2 regions of the Actinoallomurus rhizosphaericola genome follow, and region 2 is predicted to be linked to the other one. Evidence: riboswitches for the same ligand, from Rfam matches in the RefSeq annotation. Region 2 holds a riboswitch; the other holds the start of a gene.
The links. A riboswitch is a leader RNA that binds a small molecule or an ion and turns the genes downstream of it on or off. The one in region 2 is predicted to bind thiamine pyrophosphate.
Positions count from the first base shown of each region.

Region 1: another riboswitch for thiamine pyrophosphate. It lies ahead of NE234_RS34855 (purine-cytosine permease family protein); the one in region 2 lies ahead of tenA (thiaminase II).

Region 1 is NZ_JAMXMW010000020.1:118,573-129,095, reverse strand. Features, by position in the region: gene NE234_RS34910 (hypothetical protein) at 1-492, shown strand, start outside; gene NE234_RS34905 (TetR/AcrR family transcriptional regulator) at 499-1,098, opposite strand; gene NE234_RS34900 (hypothetical protein) at 1,144-1,485, opposite strand; gene NE234_RS34895 (AMP-binding protein) at 1,573-3,171, opposite strand; gene NE234_RS34890 (sulfotransferase family protein) at 3,168-3,878, opposite strand; gene NE234_RS34885 (sulfite exporter TauE/SafE family protein) at 4,027-4,860, shown strand; gene NE234_RS34880 (alpha/beta fold hydrolase) at 4,868-5,950, opposite strand; gene NE234_RS34875 (CapA family protein) at 6,056-7,024, opposite strand; gene NE234_RS34870 (Fpg/Nei family DNA glycosylase) at 7,150-8,010, shown strand; gene NE234_RS34865 (SSI family serine proteinase inhibitor) at 8,038-8,577, opposite strand; gene NE234_RS34860 (rhodanese-like domain-containing protein) at 8,620-8,958, shown strand; TPP riboswitch at 8,983-9,099, shown strand; gene NE234_RS34855 (purine-cytosine permease family protein) at 9,090-10,451, shown strand; gene NE234_RS34850 (serine hydrolase domain-containing protein) at 10,503-10,523, opposite strand, start outside.
Region 2 is NZ_JAMXMW010000012.1:156,112-166,634, forward strand. Features, by position in the region: gene NE234_RS25800 (beta-glucosidase family protein) at 1-509, opposite strand, end outside; gene NE234_RS25805 (hypothetical protein) at 846-1,385, shown strand; gene NE234_RS25810 (DUF5753 domain-containing protein) at 1,598-2,260, shown strand; gene tenA (thiaminase II) at 2,360-3,040, opposite strand; TPP riboswitch at 3,102-3,199, opposite strand; gene NE234_RS25820 (sulfite exporter TauE/SafE family protein) at 3,253-4,041, opposite strand; gene NE234_RS25825 (AraC family transcriptional regulator) at 4,127-4,888, shown strand; gene NE234_RS25830 (GNAT family N-acetyltransferase) at 4,899-5,345, opposite strand; gene NE234_RS25835 (hypothetical protein) at 5,553-6,593, shown strand; gene NE234_RS25840 (hypothetical protein) at 6,541-7,251, opposite strand; gene NE234_RS25845 (class I SAM-dependent methyltransferase) at 7,248-7,988, opposite strand; gene NE234_RS25850 (PhzF family phenazine biosynthesis protein) at 8,036-8,689, shown strand; gene NE234_RS25855 (MerR family transcriptional regulator) at 8,892-9,317, opposite strand; gene NE234_RS25860 (SDR family NAD(P)-dependent oxidoreductase) at 9,374-10,330, shown strand; gene NE234_RS25865 (rhamnogalacturonan lyase) at 10,498-10,523, shown strand, end outside.

The DNA of each region.
Region 1 (10,523 bases), on a different contig from region 2:
GTCTGGGCCGTCCTGCTGTTCGCCGCCAAGTCCCTCGGTCCGGCCGGCGTCGCCCTGCTCGTTCTGTATCCCCTGTTCGACGCCGCCGCGGCGGTCGTGGACGCTCGTTCGTCTCGCGCCACCGGGCCGGCGCGCGGACTGTACGTGAACATCGCGATCAGTCTGCTGGCCGCGATCGGCGTGGCCGTCGCCTGCGCGTCCGGTGTGCCGGCGGTCCTGCGCGTGTGGGGCGCCTGGGCGGTCGTCTCCGGGCTCGTGCAGCTGGTCGTGGGCGTCACACGTCGCACGATGGGCGGCCAGTGGCCGATGATCCTCAGCGGTGCCATCTCCGTGCTCGCCGGCGGTTCGTTCATCATGTCCGCCTCCGCGCAGCACCCGTCACTGGCCGGCATCGCCGGCTACGCGGTGCCGGGCGGCATCTTCTTTCTCATCTCGGCGCTGCGCCTCGGGCGCACCGCCAGGGAGCGCCGAGATGGACACCAGGCGGCTTGATCGGCCTCAGGCGGTCTTCGCCTCGGAGCCGGTGCGGTGTTGCAGGATTCCGTCGACTCCCTGGAGGAACGTGTCGCAGACCTCTACCGGGTCGGCGAGGCAGCCCTCGGCCATCGCGCCGTCTCGCAGCATGACGAAATGCCGGCCCGCGGGCTCGGGTGGCGTCTCCCCGACCTGCGCGAGCAGATCGGTGATGGTGCGCAGGAACCATTCGCGGTGAGCGAGGACGGCCTTGTGAACGGGATGCTCCGGATCCGGGTACTCCGCCACGGCGTTGAGGAAGGCGCATCCGCGGAAGCCGGCCGACCGGATGCCGTCGGCGATCGATGCGGCGATGGCCCTCAGGATTTCGGCGGCCGGTCGGCCGCTGTCGAGGGCCTCGCCGACCTGCTCGCGATCGAGCTGGTGGACGGCTTGGAGGTATGCGACGACGAGGTCTTCCTTGCCGGGGAAGTGCCGGTAGAGCGTCGCGCGGGTCACCTTCGCCTCCGCGACGATCCGATCGATCCCGACGGAGTGAATTCCCTCGGCGTAGAAGAGCCGCGTGGCGGTTTCGAGGAGCCGCGATCGCGCTTCGGAAACCTGACCTCGATCGTTGTGCGCCATCGTGGGGAGTGTAATCGATAGAACGTTCAGTATCGCGCGGGTCGCTCAGCCGTTGCGGACGATGTTGACGCCGCCGAAGATCCCGTAGCGGTGCACTCGCACGGTCGGCGCGTCCGGGCCGCCGGTGCCGCGGAACCGCCGCCGTCCGAAGAGGCCCGGCACTCCGAAGCCGGTGGCCTCCACGGTGACGTCGGCCGGCACTGTGAGCCTCACGCCGCCGACGAGCGACACCTTGACCACGGTCACATCGTGGTCGATTCCGCTCAGGTCGACCTCGGCGCCGCCGATCGGGGAGATGGAGACGAAGCGCGGGGACGCCTGCTGGTCGGCCTTGTACTCCGCGCCGCCGAGGACCGCGATGTGGAATTTCGTGTTCGTGCTCGTCATGTCCTGAACGTTAGAGATGCGCAGGTCGGCGCGTTAGTACCGGTGATCATGCTTCGCCGATGACAAAAGTCATGGCCCCGAGGGCGGTCATTCGGGTGGGTGGAGGCGGGCGCGGAGTTCGGTCTTCCGGACCTTGCCGAGCTCGTTGCGGGGCAGCGCGTCGACGCATTCCAGGCGGGTGGGCAGCCACCACTCCGTCATGCCCGTACGGAGGAGGTGTTCCCGCAGGTCGGTGAGGGTGGGGGCCGGGCCGGCGGGGACCACGACGGCGCAGACGGTCTCCTCGGCGGCGTTCCGGTCCGGGCAGCCGACGAGGGCGACGTCGGCGACGGCGGGGTGGCGCAGTAGCTCGTCCTCGACCTCCAGGATCGGGATCGGGTGGGGGCTGCCGATCCGGTCGGCGACCCGGGAGAGGTAGCACAGGCCGCCGCGGCCGTCCTCGCGGACGAGGTCGCCGGTGTCGTACCAGCCGTCCGTGGCCGCCGGGTCCCAGGTCGGCCGCCGGTCGCGGAGCCGGAAGGTGCCCGCACACACCGAGGGACCGCGTACGTGGAGGCGGAACGCCCGGTCCGGGGAGGGCGGCCCGTCGGCCACCAGGCGGATCTCGCAGCCGGGGACGGGGCGGCCGATGCTGTGGCCCGCCCAGCCGGGCGGGTCGTCGACGGCGGTCGCGGTGAGGCCGCCCGTCTCCGTCATGCCGAAGCCGTTCACCAGGCCGGGGGACAGCCATTCGTGGATCGGGGCGACGAGGGAGGCGGGCAGCGGGGCCCCGGTGCTTGTCACCACGCGTAGAGCGGGGAGGGGCCGGTACCGGCGGCGCTGGGCCCGGATCAGGCTGAGCAGCATGTGGGGCGCGCCGAGGAAGTGGGTGACCCGGTGGCGGGCGAGGAGGTCGAGCCAGACGTCCGGGTCGCGGGTGTCGGCGAACACGGAGCAGCAGCCCGTCACCAGGGGCGTCAGGACGTTCGTCCGCATCCCGACCGAGTGGGTCAGATCGGCGGGGGTGGCCGTTCGCGGCATCGGGACGCCGCGCAGGGCGCCGCGGCGGGGGCGGGTGGAGGCGTACTGGGTGTTGGGGGTGTGGAGGATGCCCTTCACCTCGCCCGTCGTTCCGGAGGTGAACAGGATGAGGGAGACCTCGTCCGGTCCGCGGGGCGCGGATGCGTCGGGGGCGGGCGCTTGGAGGAGGTCGGTGAACGCGGTCGCGCCGGTCGCCGCCGCGTCGCCGATGACGATCCGGTGGCGCAGGCGCGGCAGGCGGGGGTGGAGGTCGGCCAGCAGGCGGGCGGGGCGCGCGGTCTCCCATCGGTCGACGACGACGCAGGCGCCGGCCTCCGTCCCGGACAGGATGCGCTCGACCTCGCGGGCGCCGAGCGTCGCCATCATCGGCACGGCGATCAGGCCCGCGTCCAGGCACGCGAGGGCGAGGGCCGCCGCTTCCCACCAGTTCGGGAGCTGGAAGGCGACCACGTCACCGGGGCGCAGCCCGAGGCCGCGCAGCCCGGCGGACAGGCGGTCCACGGCCGCCGCCAGGTCGCCGAAGGTGACGACGACCTCCCGGTTCAGGTTCCGGCGCCAGTTGACGAAGACCGTACGGCCGGGCGTGTCCGCGGCCGCGGCGCGCAGGTCGTCCACGAAGGTCTCCCGGCGCCACCAGCCGCGGGCATAGTACGACGCGGCGTTCACCGGACCGCCGTCCGCTCGTCGGGGGCCAGAGGACGCAGGGTGAGCAGGCGCCGGCGGCGCCGCGACGCCATCCGGCGGAACGCCGCCGTGTCGTTCAGGTGCGGGAACGGCTCGTCCGGCCTGGGCACGCCGAGGAAGTCGCACAGCGGTCCCCAGCCCTGGCCGACCTCGTACACCAGCAGCCGGTGAGCCGGGATGACCTCCTGCACGTGGGCGTTGTGCCATTCGAAGACCTGGATGGCGAAGTCGGGGTCGCCGAACCGCGACCCGAAGGTGCCCTCCCAGATCACCCGCTCGCACATCCGGCGCCGGACGCGGAGCCCGGCGCAGACCCGGTCCTCCAGCCACATCGCGAGGCCGTGCCATCCCGGCTGCCGGTGGCTGGAGCGGTAGATCGTGTCGCGCACGCTGGCGTACCACCGGACGGGATCGCGCACGGTGAGGATGACGGGGGCGTGGCGGTAGGCGTCCGCGAGCTCCTTCCAGAAGAAGCACGAGGGCCAGTCGACGGTCGCGCGGTAGCCCGCCAGGAGGTCTCCCCAGGCCACCGGTTCGCCGCGGGCGGCCGCCTCCCAGCCGTTGATCCGGCCGAGGTCCCCGCCGAGCGAGGACATGTGGTGACAGGGCCCGTGCCCCAGGCGCTCGAGTGCTGCTTTCAGCGAGTAAGTGCCGGTCCGTCCCATGCCGGCTCCGATGACTTCCAGCATGTGCTCCCCCCGGTGCGGGTCGACTACATGTCCGGCTCCGTCCGCAGTCCTTATTCAGGTCAGGGGGTTAACACCCAGTTTGACACGCGAACAGCCAGTTTGACGCTGGTTGTCGTGGTCAGTGCGCCCTCGCATAGAGTCGCCGACCATGAGGTCCCCCGCCCCCCGGGTCGTCATCGGCCTGCTCCTCGTCGTCGCGATCGTGGGATGCGCCGCGGTCTTCGGACTCTCCGCGCGGCCGTGGTCGGTGCTGGCGGTCCTCGCGGCAGGGACCGCGGCGGGGGCCATCAACGCGATCGTCGGGTCGGGATCTCTGATCACCTTCCCGACGCTGCTCGCCGTGGGGCTGCCGCCGATCACCGCGAACGTCTCGAACAACATCGGCCTGGTGCCCGGCGGCGTCACCGGCGTGCTGGGGTACCGGGCCGAGCTGAAGGGCCAGCGCGGCCGGCTCGCCCGGCTGGCCCCGGCCTCGGTGCTGGGCGCGCTGGTCGGAGGTCTGCTCCTGCTCACCCTGCCCGAGCAGGCCTTCACGGTGGTGGTGGCCGTCCTGATCGGGGTGTCCTGTGTGCTGGTCCTGACCCAGCCCCTGATCAGTCGCCGGCTCGCCTCCCGGCCCCGGCGGGCGCACGGCGGGCCCTGGCTCTGGCTGGGGGTGTTCGCGGGGGGCGTCTACGGCGGCTACTTCGGCGCGGCGCAGGGCGTCCTTCTCGTCGGCCTGCTGGGGATCTTCCTCGACGAGGACCTGCAGCGCGTCAACGCCGCGAAGAACCTGCTGACGATGCTGGTCAACGCCACGGCGGCGGTCCTGTACATCTGCGTCGCGAAGGTCGACTGGTGGGCCGTGCTGCTGGTGGCCCTGGGCTCCATGGTGGGCGGTCTCCTCGGCGCCAGGGTCGGGCGCCGGCTGCCGCCCGTGATCCTGCGCGCAGTGATCGTCTGCGTGGGCGTCGCCGCGGTGATCAAGCTCGTCGGCGGCTGAGGACCGCTCAGCCGCCAGGCTGACCGCGCCGGTTCAGGTGCAGGTGCGGCCGGCGGTGGCGGCGGGCCTGCTCGTGGCCGTCGACGAGGGCGGGCTCGGCCGCCGGTTCGATGCCGGTCGTACGCCGGAGCAGGTTCCACAGGTGGTGGTTGACCTCGGCGGCACGCTCCAGGGGCAGCAGGTGGCCGGCGCCGGGGATCACGACGAGATCGGCGCCGGGGATCTGCGCGGCGAGGGCCTCCGCGTGCCGCATCGGCGTGATGAGGTCACGGTCGCCGACCATGACCAGCACGGGCACGCGGCCGAGGCCGGGCAGCGCGGCCCGCTTGTCGTACGCGATCAGCTCGGTGTAGAAGGTCGCGATCACCTCGATCGGCACGGACGCCATCAGCCGGGTGGTCACCTCGGCGACCTGCCGCGACACGTGGGCGCCGAAGAGGTACGAGCGGGTGAGCAGGAAGGACATCCCGCCGAGCGGCCGACGCGCGGCGTCCACCAGCCTGGCCTGGTGGCGGAGCGTGCTCAGCGTGACGGGGACCATCCGGTGCAGGACCCGCGCGGTCCGTTCGGGGAGCCCGATCGTGACGGAGGACAGGTCGCCCGAGGAGGTGGAGGCGAGCAGCACCCCGACGATCCGGTCGCCGAACAGCTCCGGGTGCGCGTCGGCGAGCCCGAGGATCGCCATGCCGCCCATCGAGTGGCCGACCAGGACGACGGGCCCCTCCGGGGCGGCCTCCCTCAGCACCGCGAACAGGTCGCGGCCGAGCTGGTCGATCGTGGCGTTCGGTGGGGAGCCCCACCCCGACCGGCCGTGGCCGCGCAGGTCCCAGAGCACGACGCGGACCCGGCCGGCCAGCGCGTCGCGCTCGACGCGCCAGCTCGTGGAGTTCAGCAGGAACCCGTGGCAGAAGACGACGGTCGCGTCCGCATCGGGGGCCTCGGTCACCTCGACGTGGAGCCGGATTCCGTCGTCGGCCGTCACGGTCGGCGTGCGGAGATCGCCGGCGACGGCATCCCGCGTCTCCCCGGGTGATCCGCTCATCCACCAGCTGTGCCGGCCGAGGATTTTGGTGATTTCCGTCAAGGACATGGCCACCTCCGCCCGTTGCCGCTCCCAGCCTTTTACGGTGGCCCCTAACTCCAGTTTGGGTCATGGTGGAGGCATCGTCAAAGGCAGGAGCCCTGCTCAAGGACCTCACGGCGGTCCGGGACAGGCCACCGCGAGCCGGCCGTCCTCCTCGACGACCTCCGTCCCGAACGCCGCGCAGGCGCTGATGAACCGGTCCCGGATCCAGGCGTGGTCGGTGCCCGTCGCCAGGCGCGTACGGGCGTACTCCAGCGTGAGGGGGAACGCCGTCAGCCGGGTGATCCGCGAACCGTCGAGAGCGACGTGGAAGACCAGGCCGAGGTCGTTGCGCAGGGCCGGATCCACGGCGTAGTCGTCGACGAGGTCACCCAGGTCGTACAGCACGCGGCCGGACATGCCGTGGAAGACGTGCGCCGAGTGCCCGGCGATCAGGGTCGCCCCGGCGTCGACCAGCGCACGGGCGGCCACCTGGACGTATCGCGGGGGCTCCGTGGTCATGTTCGGGCCCCAGTGCGCCAGCACGAGCACGCGGAACCCGTCGGCGGACAGCCGGCGGATCCGGTCGGTGAGCCAGGACGGGATCTCGCGGCGCAGGTCCGCGTACGCCACTCCGGGCCTCTCCTCCAGGGCGGCGTAGTCGGCGGGATGGTCGGTGATCCCGAGGACGGCCACGGCCCCGTCCGCGGTGTCGAACAGGGCCGGTTCGCGCGCCCGGCGTACGTCGAGTCCCGCCCCGACGACCCGGATCCCGACCCGTGCCAGGTGGCCGAGCGTGTCCGTCAGCGCCTCGGGACCGTAGTCCAGGGCGTGGTTGTTGGCGAGCGTGACGCAGTCGATCCCCAGGTCGGCGAGGGTCTCCGCGGCCGGGGGCGGCGCGCGGAAGTGGAACGGCCTGCCGGGGGCCGGCCACGGCTCGCCGCGTGCGGAGACGCAGCACTCCAGGTTGACCAGGGCCAGATCGGCGGATCGGAAGATCTCCCGCACCTCGTCGGCGAACATGCCGTACGGGCCGCATGCCGCGATCCGCTCCGCGACCCCTCGGCCCAGCATCGTGTCGCCGCCCAGGGCGACCGTCATGGTCACATCGAGCTCCCGCCTCCAGGATGGTCGCGCCGAGCGCGCGCGGCCAAGGGACCAAGGTCCCCCGGCGGCGATCAGCCGTGTTCATCCACAGCCTGTGGACGGAGCCGTACTCTGGGACCATGCCGGAGCTGCCCGAGGTCGAGTCCCTCGCCGCCTTCCTGCGCGAGCACGCCGTCGGGCGGGTGATCGCGCGGATCGACGTGGCCGCCATCTCGTCGCTGAAGACGTACGACCCGCCGATCACCGCGCTGAACGGTCTCACGATCACCGAGGTCGCCCGCCACGGCAAGTTCCTCGACCTCGACGTCGACGGGATCCACCTCGTCATGCACCTGTCCCGGGCCGGCTGGCTGCGGTGGAAGGACGCGTTGCCGCCCGCGCCGCCCCGGCCGGGCAAGGGCCCGCTGGCCATGCGCGTCCATCTCGACGACGGCTCCGGGTTCGATCTCACCGAGGCGGGCACCCAGAAGCGGCTCGCGGTCTACGTCGTACGAGACCCGGCGGACGTGCCGGGCGTCCGGTCGCTCGGGCCCGACCCGCTCGGCGAGGGCTTCACCGTCGAGACGCTGAAGGGCATCCTCGACGGGCGGCGCACCCAGATCAAGGGGCTGCTGCGCGACCAGAGCGTGATCGCCGGGATCGGCAACGCCTACTCCGACGAGGTGCTGCACGTGGCGCGGATGTCGCCGTTCAAGCTGGCCGCGAGCTTCACCGACGAGGACGTCACGACGCTGTACGACGCGATCGTCCGCACGCTCGGCGACGCCGTCGAACGCTCCCGTGGCGTCGCGGCCAAGGACCTCAAGGGCGAGAAGAAGGAGGGCCTGCGGGTCCACGGCCGGGCGGGGCAGAAGTGCCCGGTCTGCGGCGACACGATCAGGGAGGTGTCCTTCGCGGACTCCGCCCTGCAGTACTGCCCCACGTGCCAGACCGGCGGCAAGCCGCTGGCGGACCGCCGGATGTCCCGCCTGCTCAAGTGAGCCGGCCCCGGCGGCCCTGCGGCCGGGTCAGCGCTCGGGCGGCGTCGCTCCGAACAGCGAGGCGAGGTTGCCCCACCGCTTGATCTCGCAGCCGTTCCTCCGGTTGAACGTCGCGTCGATCTTCTTGCCGTTCCAGGTGCCGGTGACCGTGGCGGTCTGCGGGCCGCCGTAGATCTGGGTGCACATCTGGTCCTTGGGCGTGGGCGCGAACGGGTCCTCCCCCTTCGCGGCCGCCGCGGCCAGCACCGTGCACGCCTGCTCGGCCGCCGGCAGGCTCCCGCCCACCGGGTCGCAGGTGAGCGTCCAGGACTTCGGCGCCGACGTCTGCGACGCCCGTACGGTGACGGTCAGACGGGTCCCGGCCGCCGACCCGCTCGGGGCGGGCGCGGTCGGAGAGGTGGTCGGCGCCGGTGTGCCCGGCGCCGCCGACGAGGTCGGGGTCGGGGAGTCCTTGCCGTGCGTGGCGGCGCCTCCGTCCCCGTTCTTGCAACCGCCCAGCGCAAGGGCGGCCAGGATGCCGGGGATGGCGAGGGCCGTGGGTCCCAGTCTGGAGAGAGATTGCCTCATGACGATTCGACTCCGGGCGATGACTCATGGTTCCTTTGACGGGTGAACTCTTTCAGGGAACAGATTCCCGCCGTGGAGGTCGCCAAGGTTCCGGACGACGCGTTCCTGCTGGACGTGCGCGAACTGGACGAGTGGCAGGCCGGTCACGCGCCCCGGGCCGTGCACATCCCGCTGAGCCAGCTCGGCGCCCGCGCCTCCGAGGTGCCGACCGGTGAGGACATCTTCGTCATCTGCCGGTCGGGGGCGCGCTCGGCGTCGGTGGTCGCGGCGTTCAACAACGCGGGCTGGAAGACCCAGAACGTCCAGGGCGGCATGAACGCCTGGGCGGCGGCGGGCCGTCCGATGGTCAGCGAATCGGGCGGGGAGCCATACGTCGCCTGATCGAGGTACATTTACGGCGGAAAAGTAAAGACCCGCGGGAGCTCGGACGACGACCGGGCTGAGAGGGCGGCTTCGAACGTGCCGCCGACCGCTCGAACCTGACCGGATAATGCCGGCGTAGGGAGTGTGCCTTGAGCGCTGCCGTCGAAGAGCGTTCGTCCAACGAGGCCCCGTACACCCTCGACCAGCCCGCACCGAAGGTCCTCAGCTTCTGGGACCAGAGCGCCTTCTGGGCGAACCTCGGCGTGAGCCTCCTCGCCTTCTCGGGCGCGTACACCGTGCTCGCCCCGGACGCCCAGGGCACGCCCCGGCTGCCCATCGTCGCCGGGATCCTCGCCATGGTCGTCGGCACCGCGATCGGCGGGATCATGCTCGGGCTGGCCGCCGTGCCCGGCACCCGCGCCGGCGTCCCGGCGATGATGCTGCTGCGCGGCCTGTTCGGCACGCGCCTGTCCTACATCCCCACCGTCATGAACATCCTGCAGATGGTCGGCTGGGGGACGTTCGAGCTGGTCACGATCGCGGGCGCGGCGAAGGAGCTCGTCGGCGGCGGCCCGCGCTGGGTGTACGTGGTCGTGGCGGGCGTGATCACGACCGTGCTGACGCTCTGGCCGCTCGGCTCGGTCCGGGTGCTGCGCCGGTACGTCACCGTCGCGGTCGTCCTCGCCCTCGGCTACTTCTACGTCCAGCTGGCCCGGCAGCCGCTGCCGAACCTCACCCACGGCTCGTGGAGCCACTTCTGGATCGGCGCGGACGCCGCGCTGGCCGTCTCCATCTCCTGGGTGCCGATGGCGGCCGACTACACGCGGCACTCCCGCTCGGAGCGGGCGGCGTTCGGCGCCGCGAGCGTGGCGTACGGCCTGACGCAGGTCGTCGCGTACGTCCTCGGGCTGCTGGCGCTCGCGCTCGTCGCCGGCGACTCCTCCAAGGTGTTCGGCCCGTTCCAGCACGTGGCGCTCGGCACGCTCTTCTTCGCCGTCTTCGTCCTGCGCGAGGTCGACCAGTCCTTCGCGAACGTCTACTCGACCGCGGTCTCCATCCAGAACCTCGTGACCCGCGCGGACCGGCGGGTGCTCACCGTGGTGCTGGGGGTCCTGACGACGGTGCTGGCCCTCGCGCTGAACATGGACAACTACGCGGGCTTCCTGACGCTGATCGGGTCGGTGTTCGTGCCCATGCTCGGCGTGCTCGCCGTCGACTTCTTCTGCTTCACCGGACGGCGCGGCTGGGACGTCTCCGACCGCGCCCCCGCCCGCTGGGGGATGATCGTCGCCTGGGCGGCGGGGATCGCGGCGTACCAGCTCATCAACCCCGGCCAGGTCGGCTGGTGGTCCCGGCTGTGGACGCACGCCCAGAGCGCCCTGCACTTCACCCCGGCGGACTGGATGAGCGCCTCGCTCCTGTCCTTCGCCGTCGCCGCGGCCGTCACCGCCCTGATCGGCGCCCTCCACCGCGGTCGGCCGGCCGCCGATCCCGACACCGCGCGCGCCTGAGTGCCCGCGCGGGCGCCCGCGCTCTTTCCGGAGCCGGGCGCCCGCGCGGGATCAGCCGGTGGCGGGGACGGG
Region 2 (10,523 bases):
GCGGCCAGGTAGGGGTCCTCGCCGTAGGTCGTCATGTTCCGCGCCCAGGTGGGCATCCGGGCCAGGTCCACCTGCGGCCCGTAGATCAGGTCGACGTCCAGCGCCCGTCCCTCGGTGCCGACGCTGCGGCCGAACCGCGTGATGGCGTCGCGGTCGAACGAGGCGGCCAGCCCGAGCCGGGTCGGATAGGCGGTGGCGTCCTTGTAGACGTTGACACCGTGTGCGTCGGCCTGCCGTATGTCGGGAATCCCGAGCCGGGGCACGCCCAGGATGATGCCGGCCTCGCCGTGCGGATCGGGGTCCGTGCCGCCGTGGACGAGTCGGAGTTTCTCATCGACGGACAACCGGCCGACCAGCCAGGTGACCGTCGAGGTCCACGGCGCGTTCGCGGCGATCGAAGGAGACCCGTTCGCCTGGTTCGACGGTGGGGAGGCGGCGGCGGGGGAGGAGAGGGACAACAGGAGGGCGGCCGCACACGCGGCGGCCGCCGCTGTTCTCTTGCCGAGCATCGTGCTCCATTCGTGAGCCCCGGATCGGGGCGGGGTGAAACCACGGCGATCGCCTGGCCAGGCCGTTTCCGCTGCTCGGAGTAAGCCAGACCGGGATCTTCCGAAACAAGACTTCCCGGCGATTCCGGTCCCGGCGGGAACGAAACCGCTGGTCCAGCCGCTATTCGAATGGCGTATACGGACTATCCACAAGACAGATGGTCCACTGACCGAAACCCGAGGTCGGAGTGCGGAGGGTCTCTCGGAAGCGCCAGAATGGAAGGAGGTGCGCGCTCTTGGGTCTAGGGCGCTGTCCGGTTTCGGAGGCGTCGAGGTATGCGGCGACTGTTAGTGATCATGACGCTGGTTCTCGCGTCGGCTGGGGCGGGGTGCTCGCTCGTCGGTGCGCGTGAGGGGGATCCGGTCGTGGCCGTGCCGCCGGCTTCGGCGCCGTCAGCGATGGTGCGGGCGGTGGGCGACGCTAAGCCGTGCATCGTGCGTCGTGCTTCAGACAGTGCCCGCCCGAGGGGTCTGGTCGCGGTCCACCCGAACCCCGCCGGCGTTGTCGTCGTGTGGCTGCCTGGTATGAATCAGCACCCCTGCCGTGCCGAGTTGACGCGGGGGGATGCCGATTCGGCGCGACGCCTTGCCAAGGACGTCGAAGCGGCGCCGAAATGGCCGTCCGGAAATTTCAACTGCCCAATGGACGATGCCTTGGGCGCCGAACTGTACTTCGAACAGTCCAAGCATGCGAAGGCGGAACTGGTCGATGCCCAGCTTTCCGGATGCAGAGGAATCACCGCTCCGGGTAGGTCGTCTCGCTGGCTCACCACCCGATTCGCCCGCGACCTCGCGTCGATCGCACCCGCCCCTTGGCGCGTCCGCCTGACGGGCTGACCGATCGATCTGGAGCGGATACGATGATCAGCCTGCTCTGCCAACCGCGGCCTGACCACGAGAACCTGCGGCGCAGGCCACTTAGCTCTCGTTTTCGGCGAGCCTGATCATCAGATCCTTGCTCGCGTGGAACAGTTCGGCGAAGCTCGGGTACTCCTCGGCCTCCCCGTATTTGGGCGCGAACTCGTAGGCGGTCCAGCGGCCTCTTCGAGTTGCTGCTCTGGTACGCCCAGAACGGCCACAACCCCGACTGGGCCCAGTCGATCACCGCGTACGAGGCCGTCGCCCAACTGATCAGGATCTACCAAGGGCAGTACATTCCACCTCCCTTCCAGACCGAGGACTACGCGCGAGCCCTGCTGCAAACCAGCAGCGACGGCAAGGACCTCGACGAGACACTCAAGGCCAGGATGGAACGACAGGCCACTATCTTGGGCAGGCCGGATCCGCCCTACGTCTGGGTCCTCCTGGACGAGGACGTCCTGGACGACTGCATCGGCGGACCCGAGGTCATGCAGGCGCAACTCCGGCACCTGCTCGAACTGATGCAGCGGCCTAACGTCTCCATTCGCATCATCCCGCGCTCGGCAGGAGCGCATATCGGGAAGGACGGCCCCTTCCGCATCATCACTGTCGATTCCCGCGATATTGCCTACGCTGGAGCAGCGAGAGGTGGTCGGCTGATCGAGATGTGCGGCGAGGTCGACCAGTTCAAACTGGACCTCGACCGGATCGGACAGAAGGCAGCGTCCGAAGACGCCTCGCGCATCCTGATCGAACGGCGATTGGAGACCACCGAATGGCGATGCAGTGGCGCAAAAGCTCAATTAGCACCGCGGTCAACGACGAGGCGTGCGTCGAGGTGGCGTCGCTGACCTCGCAGGAGATCGACCTCGATCACTGAGCGACACGGCGCGGCTCGTACGGTCCCTGCGATCACCGGGACCGTACGGCCGCGCCTCGGCTCATGACGCCTACCTGAGCCACTCGGCGGTGGGCCAGGTCTCGCGGCGCCAGGCGCTGTCCCAGAACATCCACTCGTACTCGGTGGCGCGGAAGAAGGCGCTGGTCATCGCCTCGCGGGTGGCCGGATCGGTCGTCGCGGCCAGGCGGTCGGTGATGCTCTTGGCACGTTCGGTGGACTCGGCGAAGGCCGGGTCGGAGTAGGTCGCGATCCAAGCGCGGTACGGGTGTTCCTCAACGTCCGCGGTGTTCTCGAGCAGGGCCGTGCCGACGTCCTGGTACACCCAGAAGCACGGCAGTACCGCCGCCGCCAGCACCGGATACGGATCGGCGAGGGCCGTCGCCTGGAGGAACGACGCGTAGCCGAGACAGGTCGGGGACGTCTCGATGCCCGCCAGGTCCTCGGCGGTCAGCCCGAACTCCTCGATGTAGCCGGCGTGCAGCGTGCGCTCCGCCGCCAGCGCGGCGTGCGCGCTCTCGGCGAAGAAGACGGCGTCGTCGGTGTCGGTGGCCCGCGTCGAGGCGACCGCGAGCGCCCGGGAGAACGCCTCCAGGTAGCGGGCGTCCTGCACGATGTAGAACGCGAACCGCTCACGGTCCAGCGTGCCCGCGCTCAGTGCGGTGTTGAACGGGTGCTCGTGGATCGCGCCGAGCAGCCGGGCCGAGCGCTTCCACACCTCGTCACAGAACATCGGGATCTCCTTCAGCGGTCGGCGGACGGCACGGTACGGACGCGCGACAGCACCAGGAGAGAACCGGTCACGGCGACGTCCCTTCGCTAGCCCTAACTAGATCAGGTTCAACGGGTCTGCTCTCAGCCCGGGAGATACCGGGCACCCCGCGTCACCGCCGACCGTAACAAGGACCGGCCGGGACTTACCACTCACGGGGGCATGGGAGTGGATCACGCCGCCGCAAGCATCGTGATCGTCACGAGGACGAGCAGGCCGAGGTAGGACCGGGCGTACAGGTGGTCGGGGATACGCGGGGGGCGGCGGCGAAACGCGATGATGACCGGGATCGCGCCGGTGAGCAGGCAGGCGGCGGCCGTCGGGTCGATGAGGCCGATGAGATGAGCGCCGGCGGCCGGGCCGGCGGGCAGGGAGACGAGGGCGGCCGGTACCGCGATGACGAGGGTGAGCGGGTTGGCCAGCGCGGTCGCTGCGTGCATGGAGTGCCCGGCGCGGCGGAGCATCGGGACGGTCATGACGCTGCCGCCCACCCCGAGGAACGCCGCGACCGCGCCGATCGGTGCGCCCAGGGCGGCGGGGATCGGCCGCGGGCCGCGCGGTGCGGCCTCGCCCGGTGCGTGCGGGCGGATGAAGCCGGGGCGTACCAGTAGGTCCACGATCGCCGCAACGAGATACCCGACGAAGGCCCACCGGGTCAGGCCGGGTGGGACGAATCGCGTCAGGAGCGCGCCGGCCGCGCCGCCGGCCGCGAGCAGCGTGAGCAGGACGGCGCGGCCGCGCAGCGCCGCCAGGAGGTTCCGGCGGGTGGCGGCCGTGGCCAATCCCGCGTTCACCACCATCACGAGGGCGGACGTCGCCGTGGCGACCCGCATCGCGCCGGATCCCAGGGCGGCGTCCGACCACACCACCACCGGCACCGTGACGAATCCACCCCCGAAGCCGAACAGCACGGTCGTCACCCCGGTCATCAGCCCGATCCCGAGCAGTACGACGAGTTCCACGGACTCAAGACCATCAGGCCGGGTCGAGCGCGCGCATTCGAAGATCGGCATCATTCCTTCGTGTCTCGGCCACTAGCCTGGTCGGGTGAAGAACGTGTCGCTGGCCGAGGTCGACCACCTCTCCCGCGCCGTCCTCCCGATCGGCACCGACTACCCGCCCGGGCACCTGCTCGACTGGCACGAGCACCGCCGCGCGCAGTTCCTGTACGGCGCCACCGGCGTCATGATCGTCGAGACTCGCGACGGCACCTGGACCGTCCCCACCGACCGCGCCGTCCTCATCCCGCCCGCCATCCGTCATCGCGTCCGGATGCTCGACGTCAGCACCCGGAGCCTCTATATCGAGCCCGACGCCGTCCCGTGGTGGCCTGCGGCCTGTACGGTCGCGGACGTCACTCCGCTGCTCCGGGAACTCCTCCTCGCCGCTGTCGCGTTCCCCGCCGAGTACGACCTGGCCGGCCGGGAGGGCGGCATCGCCACCCTGCTCCTCCACGAGATCGCCGCGCTCACGCCTCTTCCACTGCACGTCGCCCTTCCGGCATCCGCCGACCTCGCCGCCCTCTGCCGGGCCTACCTCGCCGCCCCCGACGCCGGGGTGACCAACACCGAATGGGCCGCCCACCTGTCCACCAGCGAACGCGCCTTCACCCGCCGTTTCCGCCGCGAGACCGGCCTCAGCCCCGCCGTCTGGCGCACCCGCGCCCGTCTCCTCGCTGCGGTTCCTCTCCTGCGTGCCGCCACCGTCACCGAGGTCGCCGCCCGCCTCGGCTACGCCTCACCCGCCGCATTCACCACCGCCTTCACTCGCGCCTTCGGCCGGCCACCGTCCCGCTTCTCCCGGCCGTAGCGGCATTGACCTATCGCGCCAGGTCGATCTGGTAGCGGATGAAGCCGTTGTTCTCGGCCATCGCGTCGTACAGCCGCCGGGCCGTGGCGTTCGACTCCTGGGTGTGCCAGTAGACCCGGGAGCAGCCGTGGGCCCGCGCCCAGTCGGTGACCGCCGTGATCAGCGCGCGGCCCACGCCCCTGCCTCGTGCGTCGGGTTCGGTGAAGAGGTCCTGGAGGTAGCAGACGTCGGCGTCCGGCATCGAGGTGCTGGGATGAGTGAGGAAGTGCACGATGCCGACGAGCCGTCCGTCGAGTTCCGCGCCGAGCGCGTGGATGCGGGTGTCCGCCTCGAACTCCCGCCAGGCGCCCTCGTACATCTCGTCGGGTTCGACCCGCCCATAGAAGGCGATGTAGCCGCGGAACAGTTCCTCCCAGGCGGCTCGGTCGGACGGAACGAGCCTGCGAACGCTGATCATCGGTCTCCTGCACGATCGGATGGGGCCTGGCCGTCGACGGCCCGCCTTCGGCTCCCGAGCGTACGGACGAGCGATCGGCGCGAACACGGCCACTCGCCCCCGAAAGGGCGAGACCAGTCCAGGCTTCCGGTAGGGCTGGCCGTACCCGCGAAGCGGGGGATGGCGGCAATGCGCGGCCGACCGGTGCGTCCGTAGGTTGAGCGTCCGATGCGACCTTCGATGCACCGACTCGGGCTCATCCGCGCGGCCGACGCGGCGCCGTACCTTCGCGGGTTCGTCTTGTCCGGAATCGCCACTGTCCTGGTCACGCGGGCCCTGTTGGCGCAGACCGGCTATCCCAAAGTGGGCGGCGGGAACCTGCACATCGCGCACGCCCTGTGGGGCGGCCTGCTCATGGCCGTGGGCCTGGGCATCGCCGTCGCCTTCCTCGGCAGAGCGGCGCGGCTGTGGGCCGCGATCGTGGGCGGGGTCGGCTTCGGCCTGTTCATCGACGAGATCGGCAAGCTGGTGAACAAGACCGGATACTTCTACCGGCCGGCCGCCGGGCTCATCTACCTGACCTTCGCCGGGCTGGTCCTCGTCTCCCAGTGGGCCGGCGCACGGGCGCCGCTCAGCCCGCGCGAGCGTACGGCCAACGCCGCCTCGACGGCGCTCGCCGGATTGAGCCCGGGGCTGACGCCGCAGGAGCGCCGAGCGGCCGTGCGCCTGATCGCGGACCTGGACGGCGAGGTGCCCGCTGCGCTCCTGCGTCTCCTCGACGCGGTGCCGGAGCGCCGGCCGTACGTACCAGGACCGGTGTGTACGGCGGCCGCCCGCGTCCGCGGTCTCGCCGGTCGCCTGGCGAGACACCGCGTCGTCCGTGACATCGCCGTCTGCTACCCGGCCGCGCAGGGAGCGCTGACACTCGCCGGGGTCCTCGCCGACGACGTCATCACCGCGCATCCCGCCGAACGGCAGACCCTCGCGGTCGTGGCCGTGGCCTGCTGCGCCGTCGTCTCGGCGGCGCTGGGCGGGTACGGGGTGCTGCGGCTCGCCCGCGACCGCCCGGCGGCCTTCCGGCTGTGCAACGCGGCCCTGCTGGTCGACATCCTCGCCGGACAGGTCTTCAAGTTCACGATCAACCAGTTCGCGGCGCTGTCCGGCCTCGCCGTGGACCTCCTCGTCGCCTGGATCATCGCGACGGAGTTGCGCGGGCTCACGGCTCCTCGGCCGTCTGTGACTGATCTAGGAGTTCGCGCGCGCGGTTGAGCTCCGCGGCGGCGTCGGGAGTGCTCGCAGTGGACGCCGCAGCGTCCAGCAGGCGCGCCACGGCGCTGCCTTCGACCCAATGTTCGAGCGTGGTGTACCACGCGGCTTTGGAGAAAGCGCCGAACCAGATATCCGCGACGAGCCATGCCAGGTGACGCGCCGCCGCCTCATTCTCGCGCGTCTCCCAGTGCGCGAGATACGGCTCGATGGGCACGCCGAGATCACCATTGGACTCCAAGAAGGAGAACGCGGAGAACTCGCGGGGGAACTCGCTCAGCAGCGTCGGCCACCAGGCTCCGAGGAACGTCTCGATGGCGGCGCGCTCGTCATCCGGCCAGGTCGCCCACAGCAAGTCGACCTTTTCCAAGAAGATCGACGCGACGGCCTGTTCGGAGACCTCATCATCGGCGATCAGCTCCAGAACGCGGGGCAGGAAGTGCTTGAGCTCCGCCTCGTCGCCCCAGGTGGACAGCGCGCGCCACATCAGCGGGTGGAGGTCGTCCGCGCTGAGCAGGCGTAGCGGTCTCGCCCGCGTCGCCGCGACCTCGGCCGGGGTCACGCAATGCTCGCAGTAGTCGATCTCGGCGGGGAGCGGATGGCGCGCGAAGGCGGAGTAGAGCCGTTCGGTGGCCTCAGCCAGATCCGGGAATCCGATCACGCCGGACGACGATACGGCCTGTCGGTCTCCGCGGGTGGCTTCCGCGCGAGGACGAGCCGGTAGCGCGGGCTGCCGTCGTCGCGGCGGCCCATCAAGGGCACCGTCGTCACGGTGAACCCGGCCGCCGTCAGGTCGTCGCGGACCGCGTGCAGCGGGCAGGTGCGGTAGTACATGACGAACGGGGGACGCCACACGGCGTTCCGGACCCGCATGGCCAGGTCGAATCCGAGCAGCGCCCAGTACCAGCCCGACGTGACGGGCGGCGGCGCGCCGAGTGGGAACGCGAAGAGCCCGCCGGGCCGCAGCGCGCGGTACACCCCGCCGAACAGCGCGGGCCGTTCGGCGGGCAGGAAATGCCCCAGCGCTCCGAAGCTGACCGCCAGGTCGAAGGCCCCGGCGAAGGGCAGGGCCCGGACATCGGCCCGTACCCATCCGGCGGCCGGGTGCGCCCGGCGGGCCTGCGCGAGCATGCCGGCGCTGAAGTCGACACCCGTCGTCCGCCCCTGGCACAGGGCTTCGAGGACCCGCAGGCCCGCGCCGGTGCCGCAGCACACGTCCAGCCCCCGGCCGAACGGCCCGAGCGGGCGCAGAGCGTCGGCGGCCGCGTCGAGAACGGCGTCCGGAGTGCGGAAGGGCGTGTGGTCGAACTTCGGGGCCAGCAGGTCGTAGCCGCGTTCGACCGAGGACAGCGCCTGGATCGCCAGTTCACGCGGAGATGGGCCTTGAGGCGAGAACACCGGCCCAGGGTAAGCCGGAGCGGCGATGGCGTGCTTCACTTCGGCGGGTGACCGAATACGACGTGCTGCGGGTCTTCTGCGGGCCGGACGGGAACGACGGCAACGCGCTGGGGGTCGTACGGGACGGGGCCGCCGTGCCTACGGAGGGGGAGCGGCAGGCGTTCGCGCGGCGGCTCGGGTTCAGCGAGACCGTCTTCGTGGACGACGCCGAGCGCGGGGTCATCGACATCTACACGCCGACGCTGCGGCTGCCGTTCGCCGGACACCCCTGTGTGGGCACGGCCTGGCTGCTCGGCGTGCCCGCGCTGATCACCCCGGCGGGGCGGGTCCGCGCCCGGCGCGCGGGGGAGTGGACGTGGATCGAGGCGCGGGCGGAGTGGGCGCCGCCGCGCACGCTGCGGCAGTACGGTTCGGCGGCGGAGGTCGACGCGTTGCCGGTGCCGCCGCCGGGGGAGTGGATCTACGCGTGGGCGTGGCAGGACGAGGCGGCCGGCCGCGTACGGGCGCGTGCCTTCCCCGGGCGCGACGACGGGATCGACGAGGACGAGGCGACCGGCGCGGCGGCGCTGCTGCTGACGGCCCGCCTCGGCCGCGCCCTGACGATCACCCAGGGCCGCGGCTCGCAGATCGTGACCGCTCCGGGGCCGGGCGGGCTGATCGAGGTCGGCGGCCGCGTTCGCCCGGCAGGGACCGTGGCGTAGGCCTTATGCGTCCTCGGTGTGGGTGCCGCCGTCGTGGTCGGATTGCCGCTGATGGTGACGGCCGGCGACCGGTTCGCCCGGTTTGTCGCGGCAGCATCGACGTCACAGTGGCTGATCAGATCCGGTGCATGTTCGTGGTCATCGCATGGGTCCGGACGGGCGCGACGCACTCACTTCCTGCCGGGGGCGGCCATTGAGCGGGTCATCGGCCGGGGGAGGGCTTGGGGGACCACACGCCGGCGGCGGTGCCCTCCTCGACGTGCCTGCGGTACGTCATGACCTTGTCGTGGATGATCGCCAGGCTCGCGGTCAGGTCGGCGATCTTGGCCTGGACCGTCCGTTCGTGCTCTTCGAGCAGGGCGAGCCGCTCCGGCTCGTTGCCGGAACCGGCCCGTACGAGCTCCGCGAACCTCTTCATCGTGGCGATGGGCATGCCGGACTCGCGGAACCGGTTGCAGAGCAACAGCCACGAGACGTCGGCGGGGTCGTAGACCCGTTGACCGCCCGCCGACCGGCGGATCGGGTGCAGGAACAGCCCTTCGCGCTCGAAGAACCGGAGGGCGTGCACGCTCAGCCCCGTCTTCTCCGCGACCTGTCCGATGGACAGCCCTTCCGTGTGCCTCGTCACGGCGCCGAGCGTACAGCTTGACCTAGAGAGAACTCTAGGTTTTAGCGTCCTGGGCCATGACAGCGAAGCAGCAGAGGATCGGCAGTGGTTTCGGCGCCCGCAGCACGGCGGGCGACGTCCTGGCCGGAATGGACCTGTCGGGCCGGACGGCCCTGGTGACGGGCGGGTACTCCGGCCTGGGGCTGGAGATCACGCGTGCCCTCAGCGGGGCGGGCGCGCACGTCATCGTCCCCGCCCGCCGGCGGGCCGCGGCGGAGACGGCCCTGCGCGACCTCCCGCGCACGGAGGTCCGTGAACTCGATCTCGCCGACCTGGAGAGCGTGCGGATGTTCGCCGAGCGGATCCTGGAGACGGGCCGTACGCTCGACCTCGTCATCGCCAACGCCGGGATCATGGCCTGCCCGGAGACCCGCGTCGGGCCCGGCTGGGAGGCGCACTTCGCGACCAACCATCTCGGCCACTTCGCCCTGGTCAACCGGATCCGCCCGGCGCTGGCCCCCGGCCGGGCCCGGGTGGTCTCGGTGGCCTCCTCGGGACACTTCCTGTCCGGCGTCCGCTGGCATGACGTCCACTTCCGCGAGGGCTACGACCGTTGGCTCGCGTACGCGCAGTCGAAGACCGCGAACGCTCTGTTCGCCGCGCACCTGAACGAACTCGGGGCGGATGACGGCCTGCGGGCGTTCGCGGTCCATCCGGGCAGCATCCTCACTCCGCTCCAGCGGCACGTTCCCCGCGAGGAACAGATCGCCCAGGGGTGGATCGACCCGGAGGGCCGGCCCGCGGAGGGCTTCAAGACTCCTGAGCAGGGAGCGGCGACGGCCGTGTGGGCGGCCACGTCGCCGCTGCTCGACGCCCACGGCGGGGCGTACTGCCAGGACTGTGACATCGCCGAGCCGGCCACCACGGACGACATGCTGATCGGCGGGGTCAAACCCTGGGCGGTGGACCCGGACGAGGCCGCGCGGCTCTGGGTGCTGTCGAGCGAGCTGACCGGAGTCGACGCGTTCTCCTGACGGCGGAGCCGCCCCGGTCGGGCACCCGCCCGGCCGGGGGCGGCCGCGTCATGGCCGCGGTCACGGCTGAAAGGGCGGTGAAAGCGCCTTGGCCCGGTCCGGTGGCCGGTCTAGCCTTCGTCGACTCCTCGGGAAAGCGCTTTCCGAGCGGATGAAGGAGGACGCCGATGGGACGTTCACGAAGCAGGCGGAG